Regions from separate parts of the Pseudarthrobacter phenanthrenivorans Sphe3 genome, predicted to be linked through region 2. Evidence: riboswitches for the same ligand, from Rfam matches in the RefSeq annotation. Region 2 holds a riboswitch; each other region holds the start of a gene.

Region 1 (7,719 bases), 1.3 Mb from region 2:
ACGTCGGAATCCGGAAGGTGGTCCAACGCCTCAGCCTCAGCGGACCGGAGTCCGCTCGAGGTGTGTGACTCAGCCCGCGCCAACTGCCAGTCCTCAATGGTGTCCGAGTTCGACTGGAGCGGCTCGCGCTGGCGCTTGCGGTACAGATTGATATAAGTGTTGGTCAGGATCCGGTACAGCCAGGCTTTGAGGTTGGTACCGGGCTTGTACTGGTGGAACGCGGAGAAAGCCTTGGTGTAGGCCTCCTGGACAAGGTCCTCGGCGTCCGAGGGGTTCCTTGCCATCCGCATCGCCGCCGAATACAGCTGGTCCACATACTGCATCGCGTCGCGTTCAAACCGGAGCCTGCGCTCTTCCGCGGATTCAGTGGAAACGTCCACCTGGTCAGCGCCCGCATCCCCGGCTCCGGATACCGGGACAGTTTCGGACTCCGCAGCCTCAGGTCCGGCGGCAGTACTGCTCGTTGGCTCGTTACGGGAAGCCTCATACATGGCCGAGACGGCCGGATCCAGGGTGCTCATTGCCTTCAAGTCTACTGTCAGGCGGCCGGCAGGCGGCGTGTCGTACCGTGGCGGCCCGGCCTCGATCGAGTCCAGTGCCACCGGGCCTGTAACTTCAATTCCGTCCAATACGCGCGCCAAGGGCCCAACTCCGTACCTGTCTTGTCCAATCCGGAGATCTCCGGATACGACTTCCATAACCCCGTGGCTTCGGCAAATATTCCCCAAAAGTGCAAGACTAGAACGGACTCCGCCGCTTCGACGCGGTTCGTCCATCCAGGAGGAAATCCATGTCCTTTATCCGCACGCTCGCCCGCCCCATGCTGGCCTCCAGCTTTGTCCTCGCCGGAATGGATAAGCTCAAGAACGCAGATGACACCGCACAGCAGCTCTCGCCGCTGCTGCGCAAGGCCGCTGCTTCCCTGCCGTTCAAGTCGGATGAAAAGACCTTGGCACGCGTTATTGGCGGAACCCAGGTGGGCGCCGGGGTGCTCTTCGGACTGGGCAAGTTCTCCAGGCTTTCCGCCACTGTGCTCACCGTGATTTCACTGCTGAACACCTTTGTGGAATGGCGCAGTGCGGACATCAGCAGCAAGGAGGGGCGCGAGACCCGCCGGAACCAGCTGCTGAAGAACCTGTCCCTCAGCGGCGGCGCCCTGCTGGCATCCGTGGACACTGCCGGCAAGCCGGGCCTCGCCTGGCGGGCCGAGCACCTCGCTGCCGATGCGCGCAAAGGTGCCTCCCACCTCGCTGCCGATGCCCGGAAGACCACCAACAAGAAGCTGCACAAAGCGGACAAGGCAGTGCGACGCGCCGTGGAACAGGCCACGGGGGCATAACAGCGAATGACCGCAGCACCCGCCGTCCGGGATGAGTCCGGAACGCCTGTCCCCCACTGGCCCGCGCCCTTCGCGTCCCGGCCCGTCAACGCCACCGTTACAGTTCCGGGCTCCAAGTCGCTGACCAACAGATACCTGGTCCTGGCTGCCCTGGCGGACGGACCGTCCCGCCTCCGCGCGCCCCTGCACTCCAGGGACTCAGCGCTCATGGTCCAGGCCCTGCGCCAGCTCGGCGCCACCATCACGGAGGTACCCGGGGACGGTGCCTTCGGGCCCGACCTGGAGGTTGTTCCGCTGGACCCCGGGGCGGCCTCGTCCGTGACCAGGATCGATTGCGGGCTCGCCGGCACAGTCATGCGCTTCGTACCGCCGCTCGCGGCGCTCCGCAACGGCGCCAGCGTGTTCGACGGCGACCCCCACGCCCGCAAGCGGCCCATGGGAACCATCATTGAGGCGCTCAAGGCGCTGGGAGTGGCTGTCACCAGCGAGGAGGGCGGGACGCCGTCGTCACTGCCGTTCCTTGTGGAGGGCACCGGGGAAGTCCGCGGCGGCCACCTGGTGGTGGACGCCAGCGCGTCCTCCCAGTTCGTCTCCGCCCTGCTCCTGGTGGGGGCACGGTTCACGGAAGGCCTGCACCTGGAGCATGTGGGCAAGCCGGTGCCGAGCCTTGACCACATCAACATGACAGTCTCCGTCCTCCGGGGTGCCGGGGTGGCTGTCGATGATTCCGTCCCCAACCACTGGGTTGTCAGCCCCGGACCCATCCGTGCATTTGACCAGCGGATCGAGCAGGACCTCTCCAACGCCGGGCCTTTCCTCGCGGCAGCGCTGGCGTCCCACGGCACGGTCCGCATCCCGGGCTGGCCCGAAGAGACGCAGCAGGTGGGCGACCTGTGGCGCAGCATCCTCACCCGGATGGGCGCGGACGTTTCCCTGCGCGACGGCGTCCTGACTGTTACGGGCGGCCCCACCATCAAGGGCGCGGACTTCGCCGACACCAGCGAGCTCGCCCCCACGGTGGCAGCCTTGTGCGCGCTGGCCGACGCGCCCTCGCGGTTGAGCGGGATCGCCCATCTGCGGGGCCACGAGACGGACCGGCTTGCTGCGCTCGTGGCCGAAATCAACCGCCTCGGCGGTGACGCGGAGGAAACCAGCGACGGCCTGGTGATCCGCCCCGCCAAGCTGCACGCCGGCGTCGTGCACAGCTATGCGGACCACCGCATGGCTACGGCCGGCGCCATCCTTGGCCTGGCTGTGGAGGGGGTCCAGGTGGAGGACATTGCCACCACCGCCAAGACCATGCCGGACTTCCCGCGGCTCTGGGCGGACATGCTGGCCCAGGACGGTCCGGCCGGTACGGGGGCGGAAGGTTCCAGCGGTGGCGCGGAGCACTGACTCCTGGGATGAATCGGACGTCCGGATCAGGCCGAGCAAGAAGGGCTCGAGGCCCCGGACCAAGGACCGCCCCAGCCATGACGACGCCGTGACCGGGCGCATCATCACCGTTGACCGTGGCAGGTACACCGCTGTGGTGGGCGAGGACTCGGACAACGAACGCCTGGTTATTGCCGCCAGGGCAAGGGAACTGCGCCGGAACCCCGTGGTGGCCGGAGACTTTGTCTCACTCGTGGGCGACGTCTCGGGCGAACCCGACACCTTGGCCCGCCTGGTGAAGATCCAGGACCGCAAGACGCTCCTGCGGCGCAGCGCGGACGACACCGATCCGGTGGAGCGGGCCGTGGTGGCCAATGCCGACCAGCTGGTGATCGTGGTGGCGGCCGCCAACCCGGAGCCGCGCACGGGCTTCATCGACCGGGCCCTGGTGGCAGCGTACGACGCCGGCATCGAGCCGATCCTGCTGGTCACCAAAGCGGACGTCAAGGACCCCGCGGAACTGCTCTCCAATTACACCCACCTGGACTTTCCGGTGATCATCAGCCGGACGGCTGATGCACAGGCGTCAGGCGTGGACGCCCGGTCCGACGACGGCCTGTCCGCCCGGCTGGACAGCGCGGCGGTATCGGAACTCCGCGCCCACCTCGACGGGAAGGTCACCGTCATGCTGGGGCACTCGGGCGTGGGCAAGTCAACCATGGTGAACGCTTTGACGGGCGCGGAGCGGGCAACCGGCGGCGTGAACGCGGTGACGGGCCGCGGCCGGCACACGTCGTCGTCGGCCCTTGCCCTCCGCCTCGCGGACGCACCCCCCGGCAGCTGGATCATCGATACCCCGGGCATCCGCTCCTTCGGCCTGGCACACGTGGATCCGGACAGGATCCTGAGGTCCTTCCCGGACCTCTCCCCCGGCACCGATGACTGCGAGCGGGGCTGCAAGCACACCGCGGCTGCCGTGGACTGCGGGCTGGACGCGTGGGTGGCGGAAGGCCATGCCGGGCCCACCGGCGCCGCCCGGCTGGCCTCCCTCCGGCGGCTCCTCGGCACCGACCCGAGGATGGAAGCCCAGGAGGCCAAGGAGCTGGGCAGCGTCAACTGACGGGCGCCGGTTCCCGGCAGAAGCGCGCGCAGACGGTAGTTTGGAACCATGATCCAACCCGCTTCGAGCTATAACGATGACCTGCGCCTGGCCCATGTCCTGGCTGATTCCGTGGATGACCAGACCATGAGCCGCTTCAAGGCCCTGGACCTCCACGTTGAGACCAAGCCGGACCTGACGCCCGTCACCGACGCGGACAAGGCGGCCGAAGAAGCCATCCGCGGCCAGCTCTCCCGTTCCCGTCCGCGCGATGCCGTCCTCGGCGAGGAGTTCGGCAGCACCGGGCACGGATCACGGCGGTGGATCATTGATCCCATTGACGGGACCAAGAACTTCGTCCGGGGCGTTCCGGTCTGGGCCACCCTGATCGCACTGGTGGATGAGGGCGAACCGGTGGTGGGCGTGGTGAGCGCTCCCGCGCTGGGCAAGCGCTGGTGGGCGGCGAAAGGCATGGGCGCCTACATGGGGCGTTCCCTGGCCGCGGCCACCCGCCTCAGGGTCTCCAACGTCTCCAGCCTGTCCGATGCCTCGCTGTCCTATTCGAGCCTGGGCGGCTGGAAGGAACGCGGCAACCTCAACGAGTTCCTGGGCCTCACCGAGGATGTGTGGCGGACCCGGGCCTTCGGCGACTTCTGGTCCTACTGCATGGTTGCGGAAGGCTCGGTGGACATTGCCTGCGAGCCTGAACTGAACCTTTACGACATGGCTGCCCTGGTCCCCATTGTGGTGGAGGCGGGCGGCCGCTTCACGTCGCTGGAGGGCGAAGACGGACCGTTCGGCGGGAATGCCTTGGCCACCAACTCCATCCTGCACTCCGAGGTGCTGCGCAGGCTGAACCCGGACCTCGACGACCTCCTCTGATCCATCGAATTTCCGACGGCGGCTGACTCCCCACAGAGGCGGCCGCCGTCGTAATGTTCGGTGAAGGGGCCCTTTTCCAAGCGGACGTAACAAAGCCCTTAACATTTCCGCCGGCTTTTAACCTTCCCTGCCCATGTCCTACGCTCTTAACCAGGTCACGAGTGCCAGCGCAAAACCCCGGTTTGCTGGCCGGCAACCCTCCATTCGCGGTGGGGTGCCCCGGGTGACGACCAGGCCGGTCCGGAACGGATGCGGCAAGCGCGGATTCCGTCACGGAGTCCTGTTGTGAAGTGAGGTCTTTGTGACAACTGCCACCGTCTCCCCCAGCGCTGCCATCCAGCCTGCAACCACTGCCCTCTTTGACCAGTGGCAGGCCGCCGCCGGCCGCCCGCTTGCAGCAGTCACCGGCGCTGAAATCCAGGCCCCGCTGATCCATGGCGGGCACGTCCGCTACGCGAACCTCGACTATGGTGCGTCCGCCCCGGCTCTGACTGTGGTGTCCGCGTACCTCAACGAGATCCTGCCCTACTACGCCAGCGTCCACCGCGGCGCAGGCTACGCGTCCCAGATCAGCACCTCCGTGTACGAGAACGCCCGCGCCATTGTCCGCGGATTCGTGGGCGGCCGCCCGGATGACTCCGTCATCTTCACGCGCAACACCACTGACTCGCTCAACCTGCTGGCAGGCTGCCTGCCCGCAACCGGCGGGGTACCGGACGGCGACGTGCTTTACCTGGACATCGAGCACCACGCCAACCTCCTGCCATGGCAGGGCGTGCCGCACCGCAGCATCGTCGCGGAAGACACGATCGCAGGCACCATCGACGCGGTCAGGGCCGAACTGGAACAGGGCGGAGTGAGCCTGCTCGCCATCACCGGCGCCTCGAACGTCACCGGTGAGATCCTTCCCATCCGTGCCCTCGCCGCCCTGGCCCACGGGCACGGCGCACGGATCGTGGTGGACGCAGCCCAGCTGGCCCCCCACCGGCGCGTGGACATCACCCCCGACGACGTGGACTACATCGCTTTCTCCGGGCACAAGCTGTACGCGCCCTTCGGCGCGGGCGTGCTGGTTGGCAGGGCGGACTGGCTCGACGCCGGCACCCCCCACCTTGCCGGCGGTGGGGCCGTGAAGGAAGCAAGGCTCGACGGCGTCAGCTGGGCAACCGGCCCAGCCCGCCATGAGGGCGGATCACCGAACGTCCTTGGCGCCGCCACGCTGGCCCGCGCCACCCAGGTCATCGCCGAACTTGACCAGGACCGGTGGCACGCCCACGAATCCGCCATCCGGTCGTTCCTCGTGGAGGGCCTGCAGGAGATCGACGGCGTTACGGTCCACCAGATTTTCAAGGACACCGACCCGGACACGGACACCATCGGCGTGGTCAACTTCTCCGTGGAGGGCTACGACGCCGGCCTGGTGGCCGCCTACCTGTCAGCGGAACATGGCGTGGGGCTGCGCGACGGCCGCTTCTGCGCACACCCGCTCCTGAAGCGGCTGGGGCTTCCGTCCGGTTCCCTGCGGGCCAGCTTCGGTGTCGGCTCCAGGCTGGAGGACGCCGAGCGGCTCCTGGCCGGCATCCGGGACCTGCGCAGCAAGGGCCTTGGCTGGGACTATGTGGTTGACGCCGGCCGCTGGGTTCCCGCCAACGACAACCGTACGTACCCGCACTGGGCACCTAACACCCCCGGCACCGCCGGCGCGGCGCCCTGCATCGACGACTGATCCCGCTTGGTCCCCCCTGGGACCTTGGCCGGGCACCAGATGCGGTAAATTCGGAAGACACCAAAGTACCCGGATGAAGGAGGCCGCTCGTGGCACGGGGTGGCCCCAGGCTGGATCACGGCCGCCGCCGGGAGCTCGGCCAAAGCTTCCAGGACGGTGGCGAACACTACCAGCAGGTGCGGCCCGGCTACCCTGCGGAAACTGCCCGCTGGGTAGTACCTCCGGGCGCCCGTGACGCCCTCGATGTGGGCGCGGGGACCGGCAAGTTCACGGAACTGTTGCTCGACCTGGGACTCTCCGTCACAGCCGTGGATCCTTCGGCGGACATGCTCGCACAACTGGTGCAGCACTGCCCGGGCGCCACGGCTGCGCTGGGCACCGCTGAGGCTACCGGCCTGCCCGAGGCGGCGTTCGACGTCGTCACCGTTGCGCAGGCATGGCACTGGTGCGATGCGCTGCGGGCAAGTACGGAACTGGCGCGGGTACTGCGCCCGGGCGGAACCCTGGGGCTTGTCTGGAACCAGCTGGACACTTCCGTCCCCTGGGTGCACCGGCTCTCCCGGATCATGCATGCCGGGGACGTCTACAAGCCTGGTTTCCGGCCGCTGGTGGGGCCGGAGTTTGAGCGGCTGGAAAGCCATCTGACCCACTGGCAGGACGCCGTTACCACCCATGGCCTGATGGAGCTGACGAAGTCGCGGAGCTACTACCTGCGTGCGGGCGAGGCCACCCGGGCCAAGGTGCTGGCGAACCTCGACTGGTACCTCCACGAGCATCTGGGGCATGGTCCGGACGAAGAACTGGAACTGCCTTACCTCGCTTTGGCGTGGCGGGCGGTAAGGGCATGAGCGGCAGCCGCCCGGCGTCGGGCGAGCCGGTAGGCTTGAATCCGTGAAGACCAGTGCGCCCTCCTCCTCCATTGAGGACTACGTCAAGGTCATCTACTCATTCACCGAATGGCAGGACAAGCCCATCACGTCCTCGCAACTGGCGCAGCGGCTGGGAGTGGCCAATTCATCTGTCTCGGAGATGGTCCGCAAGCTGAAGGACCAGGGCCTGGTTGACCACAAGCCGTACAGTGCCATCAGGCTGACGGACACGGGCCTGCGGCTGGCGCTTTCCATGGTGCGGCGCCACCGCCTGATCGAAACGTACCTCGTCCAGCAGCTGGGATACAGCTGGGACGAGGTGCATGATGAGGCCGAACTGCTGGAGCACGCCGTCTCGGACACGTTCGTTGAACGGGTGGCAGCCAAGCTCGGGAACCCGCAGCGCGATCCGCACGGGGATCCCATCCCC
Region 2 (7,719 bases):
TGGCACGGATAGAAGAGGTGAACCGGATTGTTGAGGTGCTCTCCTCCATTGGAGTGGACTGCACCTGGCTCAACGACACCGACCTGCAGCTGCGGCGCCCGGCCGTACTCAACCTGGAGGCCATGGACGTGGATGCTGCCCGCCGCACCCGCAGCGTCATCATGCTCCTGGGACCCCTGCTTGATGAGTCGGCCAAGTACCGGCTTCCCTACGCGGGCGGCTGCGACCTTGGCACCCGCACCGTGGAGCCGCACATGCAGGCGCTGCGCCAGTTCGGGCTCTCGGTGGAGGCGACAGCCGGGTTCTATACCGTCCAGGCGCCTTCCGCAGATACCCGGGACCGCTCGTTCGTCCTGACCGAACGGGGCGATACCGTTACGGAGAACGCCATCATGGCAGCGGCCCACCGTGAAGGCACAACTGTCATCCGCAATGCCAGCCCCAACTACATGGTGCAGGACCTCTGCTTCTACCTGCAGATGCTCGGAGTGGCCATCGAGGGAGTGGGCACCACTACCTTGAAGATCACCGGCCGCCAGTCAATTGATGCAGACATCGAGTACTTCCCGTCTGAGGACCCTATCGAGGCCATGAGCCTGATCACCGCCGGCATTGTCACGAACTCGGAAGTGACCATCCGTCGCGTTCCCATCGAGTTCATGGAAATCGAACTGGCCACCCTGGGCCAGATGGGCCAGGAACTGGAAATCTCCGGTGAATACATGGCCCGCAACGGCCGCACCCGCCTGGTGGACGTCACCACCAAACCCTCGGAACTGCGCGCTCCAGAGGACAAGATCCATCCGATGCCCTTCCCCGGGCTCAACATCGACAACCTGCCGTTCTTCGCCGTCATCGCAGCGAAGGCGCACGGACAGACCATGATCCACGACTGGGTGTACGAGAACCGCGCCATCTACCTGACGGAGCTGAACCGGCTGGGGGCGCAGGTTCAGCTCCTGGATCCGCACCGGATCTATGTCAACGGCCCCACCAAATGGCGTGCCGCCGAGGTGGGCTGCCCGCCGGCACTTCGTCCGGCTGCGTGCCTGCTGCTGGCAATGCTGGCTGCAAGGGGCGTGTCCGAGCTAAGGAACATCTACGTCATCGAGCGCGGCTACGAGGATCTGGCGGAGCGCCTGAACACCATCGGCGCGAAGGTGGAGTACTTCCAGGACTGAGCATTCACGGTTCGTCATGAAGGGCGGCGGCTCCCCATAAATCTCCGCACTGGCGCAAAATGTCAGTATGCGAACATTCGGCGTGGAGGAAGAGCTCCTGATCGTTGATCCGGAGAGCGGGGAGCCGCTTGCCCTTGCTGATGCGTTGCTGTCCAGCCGGCACCTGGCGGCCGATGACGCACCGGACGACCCACGGCTCCTGGAAACGGAAGACAAAACCGTTTACGACGACGACGAGATGGGGCTGAGTGCCGAGCTCAAGCTGGAGCAGATCGAGACGCAGACGAGGCCCTGCCTGGAGTACGGTGAACTGCTGGACCAGATCCGTGCCGGGCGGGCGCTCGCGGACAGGGCGGCCGCCAAGAACAATGCACGGGTAGCCGCGCTGGCCACCTCGCCGCTGGGCCTGTCCAGCCACACCACCCCGGATCCCCGCTACGCACGAATGCTCGAGCGCTTTGGCTTGACTGCCCAGGAGCAGCTGACCTGCGGCTTCCATGTGCACACGTACATTGAGTCGCCCGACGAAGGCGTGGCGGTCCTGGACCGGATCCGTGACAAGCTCGCGGTCCTTACTGCGATGAGTGCCAATTCACCCTTCTGGAATGGCACCCAGACGGGCTTTGAGAGTTACCGCACCCAAGCGTGGAACCGGTGGCCGACGGCCGGTCCTGCGGGCATCTACGGCACGTATTCGGCATACCGCCGCGTGGTTACCCGCCTCCTGGACAGCGGCGTCATGCTGGATGAGGGCATGCTGTATTTTGACGCCCGGCTGTCCCGCAACCATCCCACAGTGGAGGTCCGGGTTGCCGATGTCTGTCTTCGCGCTGAGGACGCCGCGCTTCTTGCCGTCCTGGTGCGAGCCCTGGTGGAAACCGCCAGCCGGGAGTGGCAGGACGGCATTGATCCCGCACCCGTGCCCACGGTCCTTCTGCGCATGGCATCCTGGCAGGCGAGCAGTGCCGGCCTCAGCGGGGACCTGCTGGATTTCGGCACCTTCCGGCCGGCGAGGGCCACTGATGTTGTGCGATCCCTGGTGGACTATCTCGCTCCGGTACTCCAGGAACAAGGCGAGCTTTCCCTTGCCCGGCAAGGGGTGGAGGACATGATTGCGCGCGGCACTGGGGCAGCCGAACAACGCAGGGTCCGGGACCAAGTGCTGGCAGAGTCACAACCTGAAGATTTCGGTTTCGGCGCAGTGGTCAAGCACGCCGTGAACATCACCATGCGGGGCTCACTGGATCTTTCCAAGGTGGACGAGGTTCCGGAATTGTTGCGGGTCCGGCAGTCCTAGCCGATACGGAAAGCTGGCGGACACGGAAAGCTAACCGATACGGGAAAGCTAAGGGACGGAGAGGGATTCGTCCAGCCAAAGGTGCCACTCAGGGAACGGGTCCGGGGGCAGAACCGGGGCAACGGCATAGAAGTCGTCCCATACGGGGTCGTCAGGCGGAAAGGCATCCGCATCATCCAGGCAGTTCCCTGAGCCACGAGAGATTTCGCAACACCCCCGCCCACGACAGATTTCCTTGGGCCATTGGGGTGGTTCCCAGTCGTGGTGTTCGGCTTTGTAGTGCCGTCCGGTGGGGGGAGGTCCAGCCGGGTGGTTCGGTTTTGGTGGCGGGGGTGGGTTTCCAAGCGCTGTTGTGCTTGAGGTGGTGGTGTTTGGGACAGAGTTGGGCGAGGTTGCTGATTCCGGTGCTTCCGCCGTGGTGCCAAGCGGTGAGGTGGTCGTCCTCGTTGTCCAGGGAGGTGTTTTGGCAGCCGGGGAAGGTGCATTTTCCGTCCCGGAGGTGGAGGGCCTTTTTCATGGCTGTGGTGAGGCGGTAGCTGGTGCGTCCGATTTCCAGGGGTGCGCCGTTCCGGGGGTCCACGAGGACGCGGTAGAACGAGGTTGCCCCGCTGGCGACGAGTTTGCGTGCCATGGACGCCGGGATCGGGCCATGGCCGTCCAGCAGGGCGGGTTCGTCGGTGGCTCCGAGCAGGGCGAAGACCGGGACGGTGACGAGTACGTCTGCCTTGGGTGTCGGGACCGTGCCGATGGCCGCCTTCACGGTGTTCCCTTCGGCGTTCCCTTCGGCGGTGTCCGCGTTCCGGGTGTAGCCCGCGGGGGCGGCGAGCAGGAGGCTGGCGGCGACGTCGGACCTGCGTTGGGCGAGGGTTCGTGGTTCGTGGGGGCCTTGGAGGCCGCGGGCCAGGGCGGTGGTGCGGTTCCAGATGGCGTTGGCGGTGTCGCCGGGGAGGTAGAGCGAGAGCCAGGCCATGCCGTCGCGGTCCCTGGTGTATTCCAAGCGCCGGTCTGCGGCGCATTTGGCATGGCGTTGTTCGAGGGATTCGGGATGGTGGCGTTCGCGCCAGGCCCGGACCTTGCTTCGGAAGCGGGAGGGGACGAGTTTACCCGGTGCGGCGCCGCGGGCGGGGTTGGGTGCCTGGGGGTCGAAGAAGTGCGCCACCAGGGCGGCGGCGCCGGCGGGGCCCAGGCCGTCGGTTTCGTCGACGATGATTTTGGCATGCTGCCAGGAGATGATCCCCGCGGACAGGGCGTCCAGTGCCAGGGGGACGGCGCAAAGCTGACGGGACTGGGTGACGAGTGCCCCGGCCGCGCTGGAGCTTATGGTGAGGACGCCGGCGATTTCCTCAACCGCGGACATCTCGGCGTAGGTCCGTTCGTGCACGGGCGCCTCGGGCGGGATCATGGCGTGCTGGATGCCGACGGCTTCGGCGGCGTCCCGGGCTTTGACCGCGGCGATTTGCGCTTCGAGTTCCTTTGCCACCGCCATGCGCTCCAGGCGGAGCTCATACCGGCGCTCAAGCACATTAATCCCGGCGCCCGGACCAGAGCCGGTTTCCAGGGCGGCATCTTCGAGAAACAGGGCATCCAGGCGGGCAGTGGAGGCCTGAATGCCCTCCATTGCTCTTGCAGTCCCCGTGCCGTTTCCCATGGAAACATCCTCTACCGGGGGTCTGACATTTTGAGGGCGGCTGGCCTGCCTCCTGGGGAACCTCCAAGACTTCTTTGGCAGCTTTATTCGAAGGTCGCGATCGTGCCATACTCAGCGCGTGACGGCGTCGTATTCCTTTAAAGCGGAGCTGTGGCTCTATCCAGGGGAAGCCGGTTGGCATTTCGTGACCCTGCCTGCGGATATCGCTGACGATATCCGTGCTCAAACTGCCGGTGCCAGCAAGGCTTTTGGGTCAGTAAGGGTTACTGCGGAGATCGCAGGCCATTCCTGGCAGACCTCATTATTTCCGGACAGCCAGAAAGGCTCGTATCTCCTGCCCGTCAAGAAGTCCGTCAGGAACAAAGCCGGGATCGATGCAGGTGACGTGGTAGGGGTGGCGCTCCGCACGGAAGCATGACCAGCTAGATCTGCTTGAGCGCCTGCTCCAGGTCTCCGATCAGGTCGTCCACGTCCTCCAGCCCCACGGACAGGCGCACCACGCCGTCGCTCAACCCGATCGCAGCCCTCCCCTCCGGACCCATCGCCCTGTGCGTGGTGGTGGCCGGGTGGGTGATGAGGGACTTCGCGTCGCCGAGGTTATTGGAGATGTCGATGATCTTCAGGGCGTCCAGCAGCGCAAAGGCGGCTTCCTTGCCGGAACGCCCGCCGGAAGGCGCCAGCTCGAGGGTGAGGACGGTCCCGCCGGCGCTCATCTGTTTGGCGGCGAGCTCATACTGCGGATGTGACTTCAGGAGCGGGTACTTCACCCAGCTCACGGCAGGCTGCTGCTCCAGCCACTCGGCGAGACGAAGGGCTGTGGCGGAAGAGTGGTTGACGCGCAGGGCCATCGTTTCCAGGCCCTTGGTGAGCACCCAGGCGTTGAAGGCGGACAGGGCGGGCCCGGTATGGCGCATGAGCTGCTTCACGGGGCCGTCGATGAACTCCTTGGTGCCCAGGATGGCGCCGCCGAGCACCCGGCCCTGGCCGTCAATGTGCTTGGTTCCGGAGTACACAATCACGTCCGCGCCGAACTGGCCGCAGCGCTGCAGCAGGGGAGTGGCAAAGACGTTGTCGACGACGACTGTCGCCCCCGCCGCATGGGCCAGTTCACTGACGGCGGCGATGTCCACGATCTCCTGCATGGGGTTGGACGGCGACTCGAAGAAGACGGCAGTGGTGGGCTGGGAGAGCGCTGCGCGCCACTGCTCCAGGTCCGGTCCGTCCACAAATACGGTCTCCACGCCCCAGCGCGGCAGGATCTCGTTCAGGATCACGAAGCAGGAACCGAACAACGAGCGGGCAGCCACAACGCGGTCACCGGCCGCCAGCAAGGCACCCAAGGCGGTGAAAACGGCGGACATGCCGGACGCCGTCGCAAAGCACGCCTCCGTGCCTTCCAAAAGCCGGAGCCGCTCCTGGAATGTGGCTACGGAAGGGTTGCCGTAGCGGGAGTAGACAAAGCGCTCGTCCTCGCCAGTAAAGGCTCGTTCGGCGGCTGCAGCGGATTCGTACACGAACCCGGAGTTCAGGAAGACAGCCTCGCTGGTCTCCTGGAAGTTGGTGCGGTCCAATCCGCCGCGGACGGCCTGGGTGTCGGGGCTCCAGCCGGCGGCGTCTTCGTTGAAGGTCACTTAGTTCTTTCCCAGGTTGGTGGGCAGGCCGCGGTTCTTCCAGCCGTTGACGGTACGTTCGCCGTAGCGGTCCGGCTCGCCTTCGAAGCCCTCCAGGACGTTGTAGGAGGTGAATCCCGCCTGGGTGGCGGCAATTGCCGCGGCAATGGAACGCTGGCCGGAACGGCACAGGAACACCAGCTCGGTTGACCGGTCCTCCGGCGCCTGCTGCGTGAGGTCGTTGATGAAGTCCGGGTTCTGGATGCCGCCCGGGAAGGACCACTGGATGAAGAGGGGATCGTTGTCCGTGGCTTTGGTATCGGGGATGCCGATGTGCGCCCATTCGCCTTCGGTGCGAACGTCCACCAGCACAGCACCCTGCTGGAGCTTCTCCCAGGCCTCCTGCGGGGTCAGGTCTCCGGCGTAGCTCATGCGTGGCCCTCGCCGTCGAACTCGAGGTCGTCGCCTGCAGCTTCAAGGTCATCCACGGCGTCGGCCACTGCGGCGTCGGCGGAAGCGATGGCTGCGGGCAGGACCACGGCCTGGGCGACGATGACGCTGGTGCCGTTGAAGGTTGCCGCCGGGCTGCCGTGGAGCACATAGCCTTCCGTCAGGGCGTTGGAGATCCGTTCGCAGAATTCACGGTTGTCCGGTCCGCTGATCAAGCGGTAGGACAGTTTCTCTTCAGGGGCAGGTGCGTCAGACACGACGGATCTCCTTCTCTCACGCTTGCAACTCGAATCGGTCGATATGCCGAGTATTCACCTGAGGCACCCCGCCGCGGAAGGAGGGTTGCCGACCGGCCAGTCAGGGCTTGGCGCCGGTACTCATTACTCCGCAAAAACGTAACACTTGCCGCCGTGAGCCGCACCGCCGCCGTCGTCATGTTGCGTAACTGAACCGTGCAAGGCGCCGCGGGTAGGCTCAGCACCTCCCGTGAAGGTACGACGGCGGATCCGCCGGCAAGAAGGACGGCCAGCCCGCAAACAGAAAAGGCGCGGACCGCCTGTCGTGAGGCTGCGGTCCGCGCCGGAATTCCTTGCGGGAAGGGCTCCTAGACGAGCCCGGGGTAGCTGGCCATGATGTAATCGGCAGCGGCCGGGCCTTTCATGCGGAGCCCATTGTGGCCGGGGGCAACCCGGTGGTTCATTGCTGACCAGAAAGTTGACTCAGGGCGCGGCTTTTGCTGGTTGATGAAACACCAGCTCGTGTACAGGCCGTACAGCCGGTCGCTGTCGAGCGTGGATTCCGAGGCCTGGTCGACGTAGGTGGCTTCTTTGAGGAAAAGATCAAACTGCGAATGTGCCATGACGGCTTCCCTTCGCTAAGTGCGGTGGTGCCGCCGTTCGGCTACAGCAGCCAACCTCAATGCCGTGCACAGGGCAATGGGGGTTGTGGATGAAGCCCGCTATGACCACGGACTATGGGACGTGTCAATGCCGCATCTACACTGTAGACTTTACCCGTAGACTACACATCAGGCAAGCGTTTGGATTAACCCCTGCGGACTTGCTGCTAGCCAGGATGGAAACCATGGCCTCCCCCAAACCGACCAAGGCCGGTTACAGGCGAAAAGCCCCGCTGACCAGGGACCTCGTGCTCGCAAAGGCGCTTGAGGTGCTTGACAATGAGGGGCTGGATGCACTGACCATGCGCCGTCTAGGCCAGGAGTTGGACCGCGATCCGATGAGCCTTTACCGGTACGCGGAGAATCGGGCGGCGCTGCTCGACGGAGTCACGGAACTGGTGCTCAACAAACTCTCCATCCAGCCCGAGGACCCGGACTGGAAGGCCCAATTGCGCCACATAGCGCACAGTCTGCGAACGCTGGCGCTGGAGCATCCCAACGTCGTACCACTGCTGGTGACCAGGCCACTGTCCACGCCGCTGGGCCTGCGCCCGCTCGGAACGCTGCGCCCCTTGGAGCAGATCCTGTCCCTGCTGGTGGGGGCAGGGTTCAGCCCCGCGGGCGCCCTCCACGTC
Region 3 (7,719 bases), 1.7 Mb from region 2:
GTGGCCCGGCTGAACCAGGTGACCACGTTGGGGATCACGGATATCCGCAGGGCCTGGACCGGATTGCGGACCGAGGCTGCAGACGGCGTCCCGGTGGCCGGATTCGACGCCGAAGCACCGGGGTTCTATTGGCTCGCCGGGCAGGGCGGCTACGGCTTCCAGACGTCCTCGGCGATGGCCGAGCTCGCGGCAGGCCAGATCCTGGCGCACCAATCGGGCACGGAAGCGGCCGGGAGATTGGGCGACGGTCCGGAATCCCGGACAGCTCAGGCTCTGGCGGCCACGCGCTGGTCTGTCCGGCGCTGAAGAATGGCTCTATGAGCACCCTGATCACCAACATCGCCGAGCTGATGACGCAGGACCTGAAGCGCCGGGTCCTGAAGGATGCTGCGGTGGTGATCGAAGGTGATCGGATTTCATGGATCGGTGCTGCGGCCGACGCTCCCGCTGCGGATGACGCCGTCGACGCCGGCGGGCGGGCCATGCTCCCCGGCTGGGTGGATTCGCACACGCACCTGCTCTTCGCCGGTGACCGGACGGCCGAGTTCGAGGCGAGGATGGCGGGGGAGTCCTATTCGGCCGGCGGCATTGCGGTGACCATGAACGCGACGCGTGCCACCTCGGATTTCGACCTGACACGGCTTGCCCTGGGCCGGGTTGCCGAAGCCGTTTCGCAGGGCACCACCTACCTTGAGACCAAGACCGGCTACGGCCTGGACGTTGAACACGAAGCCCGCAGTGCCCGCATTGCCTCCACAGTGGCGGACCAGGTGACCTACCTCGGTGCCCACCTGGTTCCCGCAGGGGAGGATCCCGACGCCTACACCGAGCTGGTGTGCGGGCCAATGCTGGCGGCGGTCCTGCCGTTCGTGCGGTGGGCGGACGTCTTCTGCGAGGAGGGAGCATTCACCGTGGAGCAGTCCCGCAAGGTGCTGCTCGCCTGCAGGGACGCCGGACTGGGCCTGCGCGTTCACGGAAACCAGCTCGGGGAAGGGCCCGGCGTGCAACTGGCGGTGGAGCTGGAGGCTGCGAGTGTAGACCACGTGAACTACCTCGCGGACCGGGATGTGGAGGCGCTCGCTGGGACTTGGGCCGGCTGGGACGCCGGAACCGGAAGCGGGCGCCGCGGAACCGTGGCCACATGCCTGCCTGCCTGCGACCTCTCCACCCGGCAGCCGCTGGCCCCCGCCCGGAAGCTCCTTGATGCCGGGGTGCAGGTGGCGTTGGCATCCAACTGCAATCCGGGCACGTCCTACACGAGTTCCATGGCATTCTGCGTCACTACGGCTGTGCTGCAGATGGGACTGAGCGTCCACGAAGCTGTCCGCGCGGCTACCTACGGCGGGGCCCTTGCCCTGCACAAGGACAAGGGAATCGACGTCGACGGCGAACGGGCGGTGGGTTCCATCGCGGTCGGACATCGTGCGGATTTCCATGTCTTGAATGCGCCGTCGGCTACGCACCTTGCGTACCGCCCCGGCATGCCCCTGACGTACGCTGTATGGCGGGCCGGGAAGCGGGAGCGCTAGGATTCCCACCCTCGATATGACGTTAGGTGATCATAAGTAGTCTGTTATGATCAGAAAGCGTCATCGAGGCTGGTGGCGGGAGTATCTGGAGGCTTTGCATGACCCGCACCGACCGCTTGACGGCAATCCTTGACCTGCTCGCCAAAACCGGCCAGGTGGAGGTCGAAGAAATTGTGAGCACCCTGCACGTCTCTCCGGCCACTGCCCGGCGGGACCTGGACAGCCTGGCCAAGCGACGGCTGCTGACCAGGACCCGGGGCGGAGCCACCACAGGGGCATTGGCCTACGACCTGCCTGGCAGATACAACCGGGACGATCACGCCGAAGCGAAGCAGCAAATCGCGCAGGCGGCCTCAGGCCTCATTGCCCCGGGTGCCGTGATCGGCCTGTGCGGCGGTACCACCAGCACCGTGCTGGCCCAGATCCTGGCTACCCGTGAAGACCTCAACGCGCCCTCCAACCAGCCCACCCTCACGGTGGTGACCAACGCCATCAACATCGCGTCGCAGCTGGCAGTCCGGCCCAACATCAAGGTCATGGTCACCGGCGGGATCCTCAATCCGCGCTCCTACGAACTGGTGGGCCCCTATACGGACATCATCATGCAGAAAGTGGTGCTGGATATCGCTTTTATCGGCGTCAACGGCATCGACCCGGAAGTGGGGCCCACCAACACGGGGGAGGGGGAAGCCTCGGTCAACGCCCTGCTCGCCAGCCGGGCCCGGGTTTCCTACGTGCTGGCAGACTCCTCAAAGGTGGGGGTGCGTGCCTTCGCCACCATGGACGGTTACAACTTCACCCGGCTCATCACCGACTCCGGGATTTCGGCACGCGACAAGGCTGCCTTCGAGTCGAACGGCACGGAAGTCATAGTCGCCGGCAGTTGACGTGCCGCCACCCTGACCTGCGGCGGCGGCCGGGGTAGCCCTGGCGGGGAGTCGGACACCGGCAGGGCAATCAGGCCGGATCCAGAAACTGCAGGCAAGATGGGAACATGCTGGTTCCCTCCCGCCGTCGTCTGCGGATCGAAGTCTGGATCGTCTTGGGCCTCTCGCTGGGCCAGTCCGCCGTGTACTCCGTGGTGCAACTGCTGGACAAGATGACGCGTGCGCCCCTTGCGGAGGGCACCTCAACACTGAACCGCTCGCAAAGCACCCGTGAGTATTTCGATCTGACCTACCAGCTGCTGGACATTGTCTTCGCGCTGGTGCCCGTGCTGCTCGTGTTCTACTTCCTCAGTGACCAGCGGCAGGCCGCATCCGGCGACGGAAGCAAAGCCGGTTCGGCCTTCACGAGGCTGGGGTTCAATTTTGAGCGGCCCGGCCGGGATCTGCTGCAGGGGCTTGGCCTGGCGGCGCTGATCGGCGTCCCGTCCCTCGGTCTGTACGCGGCGGGAAGGGCTCTTGGGGTTACCACCGCCATCATTCCCAGCGCACTCGACGCCTACTGGTGGACAGTGCCCGTGCTGATCCTGTCCGCGGTCCGCCACGGGATAGTGGAGGAAGTCATCGTTGTGGGCTACCTGCTGGACCGCTTCGGAAAATTCGGTTGGAGCGTTCCGTTGTCCATCATGGCGAGCTCGCTGTTGCGCGGCACGTACCACCTGTACCAGGGATTCGGGCCGTTTATCGGCAACGTATTGATGGGCGTGGTCTTTGCCTGGTTGTATACGCGGACGCGGCGGGTGATGCCGCTGGTGATAGCCCACGCACTGCTGGATATCGTGGCGTTCGTGGGCTTCAGCCTGTTCGGCAAGGCCGTGGGACTGGGGTGAAGCTGTGCGACTGAATAAGGGACTGGGCCAAAGGCGTCCGGACGGCCCCAGGCACACCTAGACGATGGCGACCAGCAGGTGGCGGCTAGGTAATGGCCGGTTCCAGGTCCCCTAATGGCTCCTGACCCGGGACGAGCGGGTCCCCGGCCAGGCCGGTCGGCACCGCGTAGAAGTCCTCCCATAAGGGGTCATCCGCAGGCAGGTCGTTCGGGTCTACCAGGTTGTCGCTCATAGGTTCCTCAAGTGGAGGCTCCAGATAGGGGAGGCCTCCGGGAGGGCAGGCATGAGCAGCGGGCATCGCCGGGTGGGGCGGTGCGCCATGCACTTGCCCGTTGTGGCGCTCGTCCGGTTTCAGTCCTACCAGCAGGTCTGGCCAGTGGGGTGGTTCCCAGTCCTGGTGTTCGCTTTTGTAGTGGTGCCCGGTCGGTGAGGTCCAGCCGGGTGGTTCGTTTTTGGTGGCTGGTGTTGGTTTCCAGCCGCTGGTGTGCCTGAGTTTGTGGTGTTTCGGGCAGGGTTGTCCCAGGTTGGAGATCCCGGTGGCACCGCCTTTATGCCAGGCGAGAATATGGTCTGCTTCGTTGTCCAGGGAGTGGTTGCTGCAGCCGGGGAAGGGGCATTTGCCGTCCCGCAGCCGCAGCCAGTTCCGCATCGCCTTGGTCACCCGGTAGCTGGTCCGGCCGATCTCCAGCGGCGCCCCGTCACGAGGATCAATGAGCACCCGGTGGAAGGAACCGGCACCATTCGCGACCAGATCCCTTGCCGTGGACGGCGGGATCGGGCCGTACCCGTCCAGCATGGCCGGCTCGTCGGTCAGTCCCATCAGGGAAAACACCGGCACGGTGACCAGGACCTGCGCACGGATCGAATCGCCCTGCCCGGGATGGGCTTCAGCACCTGTTCCCCGGGCCCCGGCTCCAGAGCCGTAGCCGGGGCCATGGCCGGAGCCTGTGGAACCGCCGTTGGTGCCGCTGGTCAGGAGGGCGGCGCAATAGGTGTCTGCCCGGCGCTGGGTGAGGGTGCGGTCTTCCCCGGGCCCTTGCATTCCCCGGGCGAGGGCGGTGAGCCGGTTCCAGATGGCCGATGCTTTGTCCGCGGGCAGGCACGCGGCGATCCAGGCCATCCCGTCAGTGTCCTTCCAGTACTCGACCCGCCGGTCCGCTGCACCCTTGGCGTGACGCTTCTCAATCGATTCGGGGTGGTGGCGTTCCCGCCAGGTCCTGGCCTTGGCCTTGAACCGGTACGCCGGCATTTCCCCGATGGTGGCACCCGTGGTCCGGTGTGCGGCGTCGGGGTCCAGGAAATAGTCCTCCAGGGCCGCCGCCGCGGCCGGGTCAAGGCCGAGGGTCTGGTCCACCATGGTCCGGGCATGCGCCCAGGAAATGGTCCCGGCCTGCAAAGCGGCGAGGGTCCGGGGCCGGGACGTGGTCAGGGCGTGGGCGTCGGCCAGCAGCGCACCGGCGGCGCGGTCGCCGATGACCAGCGCACACCCGACCTCGGCCACCAGGCTCCGGTCCTGCGCCGTTGCCTCCTGGGGTGAACGTGCCGGACCGTTCAGGGCCTGCGTGGCCGCGGCAAACACCTCCACCGCCTGCGCCTTCAACGCCGCCAGCTTCGCCTCCGACCGGGCTACCCCGGTTAAAACCTCCAAAGCCCCATCAGCAACCCGCTGCAACGCATCATCAAAGCCCGCGCCGGCAGTACAGGAACCAGCAGTACCGCCGCCAGCGAGCACCGCCGCAAAAGCAGCCACCGAAGCGTCAACCGCCGCCTCAGCCTGCACCACCGCCGGGTTGATTTCCATACCCAAAGTCTCGCAGGAGGGTCTGACATTTTCCCGGGAGACCTGGAAAAGCTGGCGGGGCGTTCTTGCTTTGCTCACCTGTTGGACCTGGAGAATCAACCGCGCTGTGGACCCAACCCGTCGGGTTAGGACAGGAAATGGATTCGGCCGCCATCGGCAGGTGACCCCGTTGTCACAAGCTGATGGCGGCCGAAGCTCATCCGGGCAGGCTGTAGCTCCTGCCCAAGGCGGTACCTGAGGTGAAACCCCAAGGCATAGGAGGAGGGTCAGATTGTGACTGCCCCGTTGGCGGTTTCAAACGTGACGGAAAGGATCCCGGGGGTCCCGTGCGGGGCCACCCACTCCACAGCCACGTCTTCCAGCGGCTTCTCCACGGGCTCTCCAAGCCATTCGGTCACGCGTGCCGCCGAGCCCGCAATGGTCAAGCAGCTCATTTTGACGTTGCTGTCGTAGGCGTTGGACGGGTGCAGGGAAGGATCGCCTTCCCACTTGAGCATGTAGGGCACCTGGGGGTCCGCAATGAGGCCCAGGATGCCAATCTGCTTCCACACGAGTTCGCGGCCATCGGGAAACTTGCGGTTTCCGTTCACGGCAGACCGGCCCAGCCGCTCCTCGAACGGGGCGAGGTCGTCCACTTCGACGCACCAGCCCATCCAGCCGCCGCCCGCGGCGGACCGGGCACGCACTGCCTGTCCGAAGGGGGCCTTGTCTGAGGCGGGGTGGTCCAGGACCTCCACGACCTCCAGGTACTTATGCCCGGCGAGGGGAATGATCATGTTCCGGGTTCCGAACCGGGGGTGTACCCCGCCCTTCACTGCCTCAACGCCGAGGGCAGAGGAAATACGTTCGGTGGTGGCAGCCAGGCCATCGTGTTCACAGGCGTAAGAGACGTGATCCATGCGCATGGCAACATCTTGGCACTTTGTGATCGGGCTCTCAGCTTAGGTAACCCTTACTCGGAATTCCCGCGCCGGAGAGCAGTGAAGCCCGTCCGCGGGCAAAAAGATCCGAGTCTATGTTCGTCATAATCGCATCCCTGTCGGGCGCTGTTCCTACACTGGCCTCAGGTCATGAGCGCCAGCGCCAAGCCCCGGCTCGCTGGCCGGCAACCCTCCATCCGCGGTGGGGTGCCCCGGGTGAGGACCTGGCTGTCCGGCAACGGCCGGATGGCAAGCGCGGCCCGCGGTGCTTCGAGCCTGCCGGGCCCATGTCAAAGGAGCCTTAGTGTCCAACGGATGGTCTTTCGAAACCCGCCAGATCCATGCAGGGCAGGAGCCGGACAGCGCCACAGGTGCCCGTGCCCTCCCCATCTACCAGACGACGTCGTTCGTTTTCCCCAGCGCCGAGAGCGCTGCGAACAGGTTTGCCCTGGCCGAGCTCGCGCCCATCTACACCAGGATCGGCAACCCCACCCAGGATGCGGTGGAGCAGCGGATTGCCAGCCTCGAAGGCGGCCTGGGTGCGCTGCTGCTCAGCTCCGGCCAGGCGGCTGAGACCTTTGCGGTCCTGAACATTGCCGAGGCGGGGGACCACATCGTGGCCAGTCCCAGCCTCTACGGGGGGACCTACAACCTCTTCGCCCACACCCTGAAGAAGTTCGGCATCTCGGTCACGTTCGTAGCGGATCCTGACAACCTCGAGCAGTGGCGTGACGCGGTCCAGCCCAACACCAAGCTCTTCTTCGCTGAGGTGGTGTCCAACCCGCGGCAGGACGTCCTGGACATTGAGGGCGTGTCCGGAGTTGCGCACAGCGCCGGCGTCCCCCTGATCGTGGACAACACCCTGTCCACGCCCTACCTCATCCGTCCGCTGGAATGGGGTGCAGACGTCGTGGTGCACTCGGCTACCAAGTACCTGGGCGGGCATGGGTCCGCGATCGCCGGCGTCATCGTGGACTCGGGAAACTTCGACTTTGGCAAGGACCCCGGGAAGTTCCCCGGCTTCAACACTCCGGACCCCACTTACAACGGCCTTGTCTACGCGCGTGACCTTGGGGCGGACGGTGCCCTGGGTGCCAACCTGTCCTATATCCTCAAGGCCCGGGTCCAGCTCCTGCGTGACCTGGGTTCTGCTGTCTCGCCATTCAACGCCTTCCTGATTGCCCAGGGGCTGGAAACGTTGAGCCTGCGGGTGGAACGGCATGTTGCCACCGCGCTGGAAGTGGCGCAGTGGCTCGAAGCGCGTGACGACGTCGAATCGGTCGCCTACGCGGGTCTGCCCTCCAGCCCATGGTTCGAGCGCGGGCGCAAATACGGTCCCAAAGGTACAGGGGCTATCGTCTCGTTCAACCTGGCCGGCGGCGCGGAAGCGGGCAAGCGCTTCGTGGACGCCCTGGAGCTGCACTCCCATGTGGCAAACATCGGCGACGTCCGCTCCCTTGTCATCCATCCGGCGTCGACCACCCACAGCCAGCTCTCACCGGAGCAGCAGGAAGTGGCCGGCGTGACCCCGGGGCTGGTGCGGCTTTCGGTGGGCATTGAGCACATTGACGACATCCTGGCCGACCTCGAAGCCGGCTTCCGGGCGGCCAAGGCCGCCGCAGCCTGAACCTGCCGCACCACCTGGCCGGCAGCCGGGGAAGTCACAACCAGTCACACTCTTGGCGGCAGGCATGG

What was found. Region 2 has a riboswitch for S-adenosylmethionine ahead of ASPHE3_RS18285 (DUF1737 domain-containing protein). Riboswitches for the same ligand answer to the same signal wherever they lie in the genome.
Region 1: another riboswitch for S-adenosylmethionine. It lies ahead of ASPHE3_RS12440 (aminotransferase class V-fold PLP-dependent enzyme); the one in region 2 lies ahead of ASPHE3_RS18285 (DUF1737 domain-containing protein).
Region 3: another riboswitch for S-adenosylmethionine. It lies ahead of ASPHE3_RS06535 (bifunctional o-acetylhomoserine/o-acetylserine sulfhydrylase); the one in region 2 lies ahead of ASPHE3_RS18285 (DUF1737 domain-containing protein).

Annotation. Positions count from the first base shown of each region.
Region 1 is NC_015145.1:2,671,128-2,678,846, forward strand. Features, by position in the region: gene ASPHE3_RS12415 (sigma-70 family RNA polymerase sigma factor) at 1-521, opposite strand, end outside; gene ASPHE3_RS12420 (DoxX family protein) at 791-1,339, shown strand; gene aroA (3-phosphoshikimate 1-carboxyvinyltransferase) at 1,346-2,734, shown strand; gene rsgA (ribosome small subunit-dependent GTPase A) at 2,718-3,833, shown strand; gene hisN (histidinol-phosphatase) at 3,882-4,694, shown strand; SAM riboswitch class IV at 4,848-4,961, shown strand; gene ASPHE3_RS12440 (aminotransferase class V-fold PLP-dependent enzyme) at 4,996-6,420, shown strand; gene ASPHE3_RS12445 (class I SAM-dependent methyltransferase) at 6,510-7,268, shown strand; gene ASPHE3_RS12450 (metal-dependent transcriptional regulator) at 7,312-7,719, shown strand, end outside.
Region 2 is NC_015145.1:3,936,291-3,944,009, reverse strand. Features, by position in the region: gene ASPHE3_RS18310 (UDP-N-acetylglucosamine 1-carboxyvinyltransferase) at 1-1,181, shown strand, start outside; gene ASPHE3_RS18305 (glutamate--cysteine ligase 2) at 1,249-2,478, shown strand; partial or broken gene ASPHE3_RS18300 (DUF222 domain-containing protein) at 2,527-4,126, opposite strand; gene ASPHE3_RS21620 (DUF1905 domain-containing protein) at 4,245-4,544, shown strand; gene ASPHE3_RS18295 (O-succinylhomoserine sulfhydrylase) at 4,549-5,757, opposite strand; gene ASPHE3_RS18290 (rhodanese-like domain-containing protein) at 5,758-6,168, opposite strand; gene ASPHE3_RS18285 (DUF1737 domain-containing protein) at 6,165-6,443, opposite strand; SAM riboswitch class IV at 6,457-6,571, opposite strand; gene ASPHE3_RS18280 (hypothetical protein) at 6,791-7,045, opposite strand; gene ASPHE3_RS18275 (TetR/AcrR family transcriptional regulator C-terminal domain-containing protein) at 7,270-7,719, shown strand, end outside.
Region 3 is NC_015145.1:1,414,363-1,422,081, forward strand. Features, by position in the region: gene ASPHE3_RS06505 (NAD(P)/FAD-dependent oxidoreductase) at 1-306, shown strand, start outside; gene hutI (imidazolonepropionase) at 318-1,529, shown strand; gene ASPHE3_RS06515 (DeoR/GlpR family DNA-binding transcription regulator) at 1,628-2,416, shown strand; gene ASPHE3_RS06520 (CPBP family intramembrane glutamic endopeptidase) at 2,524-3,303, shown strand; gene ASPHE3_RS06525 (HNH endonuclease signature motif containing protein) at 3,389-5,104, opposite strand; gene ASPHE3_RS06530 (VOC family protein) at 5,371-6,009, opposite strand; SAM riboswitch class IV at 6,171-6,286, shown strand; gene ASPHE3_RS06535 (bifunctional o-acetylhomoserine/o-acetylserine sulfhydrylase) at 6,329-7,651, shown strand.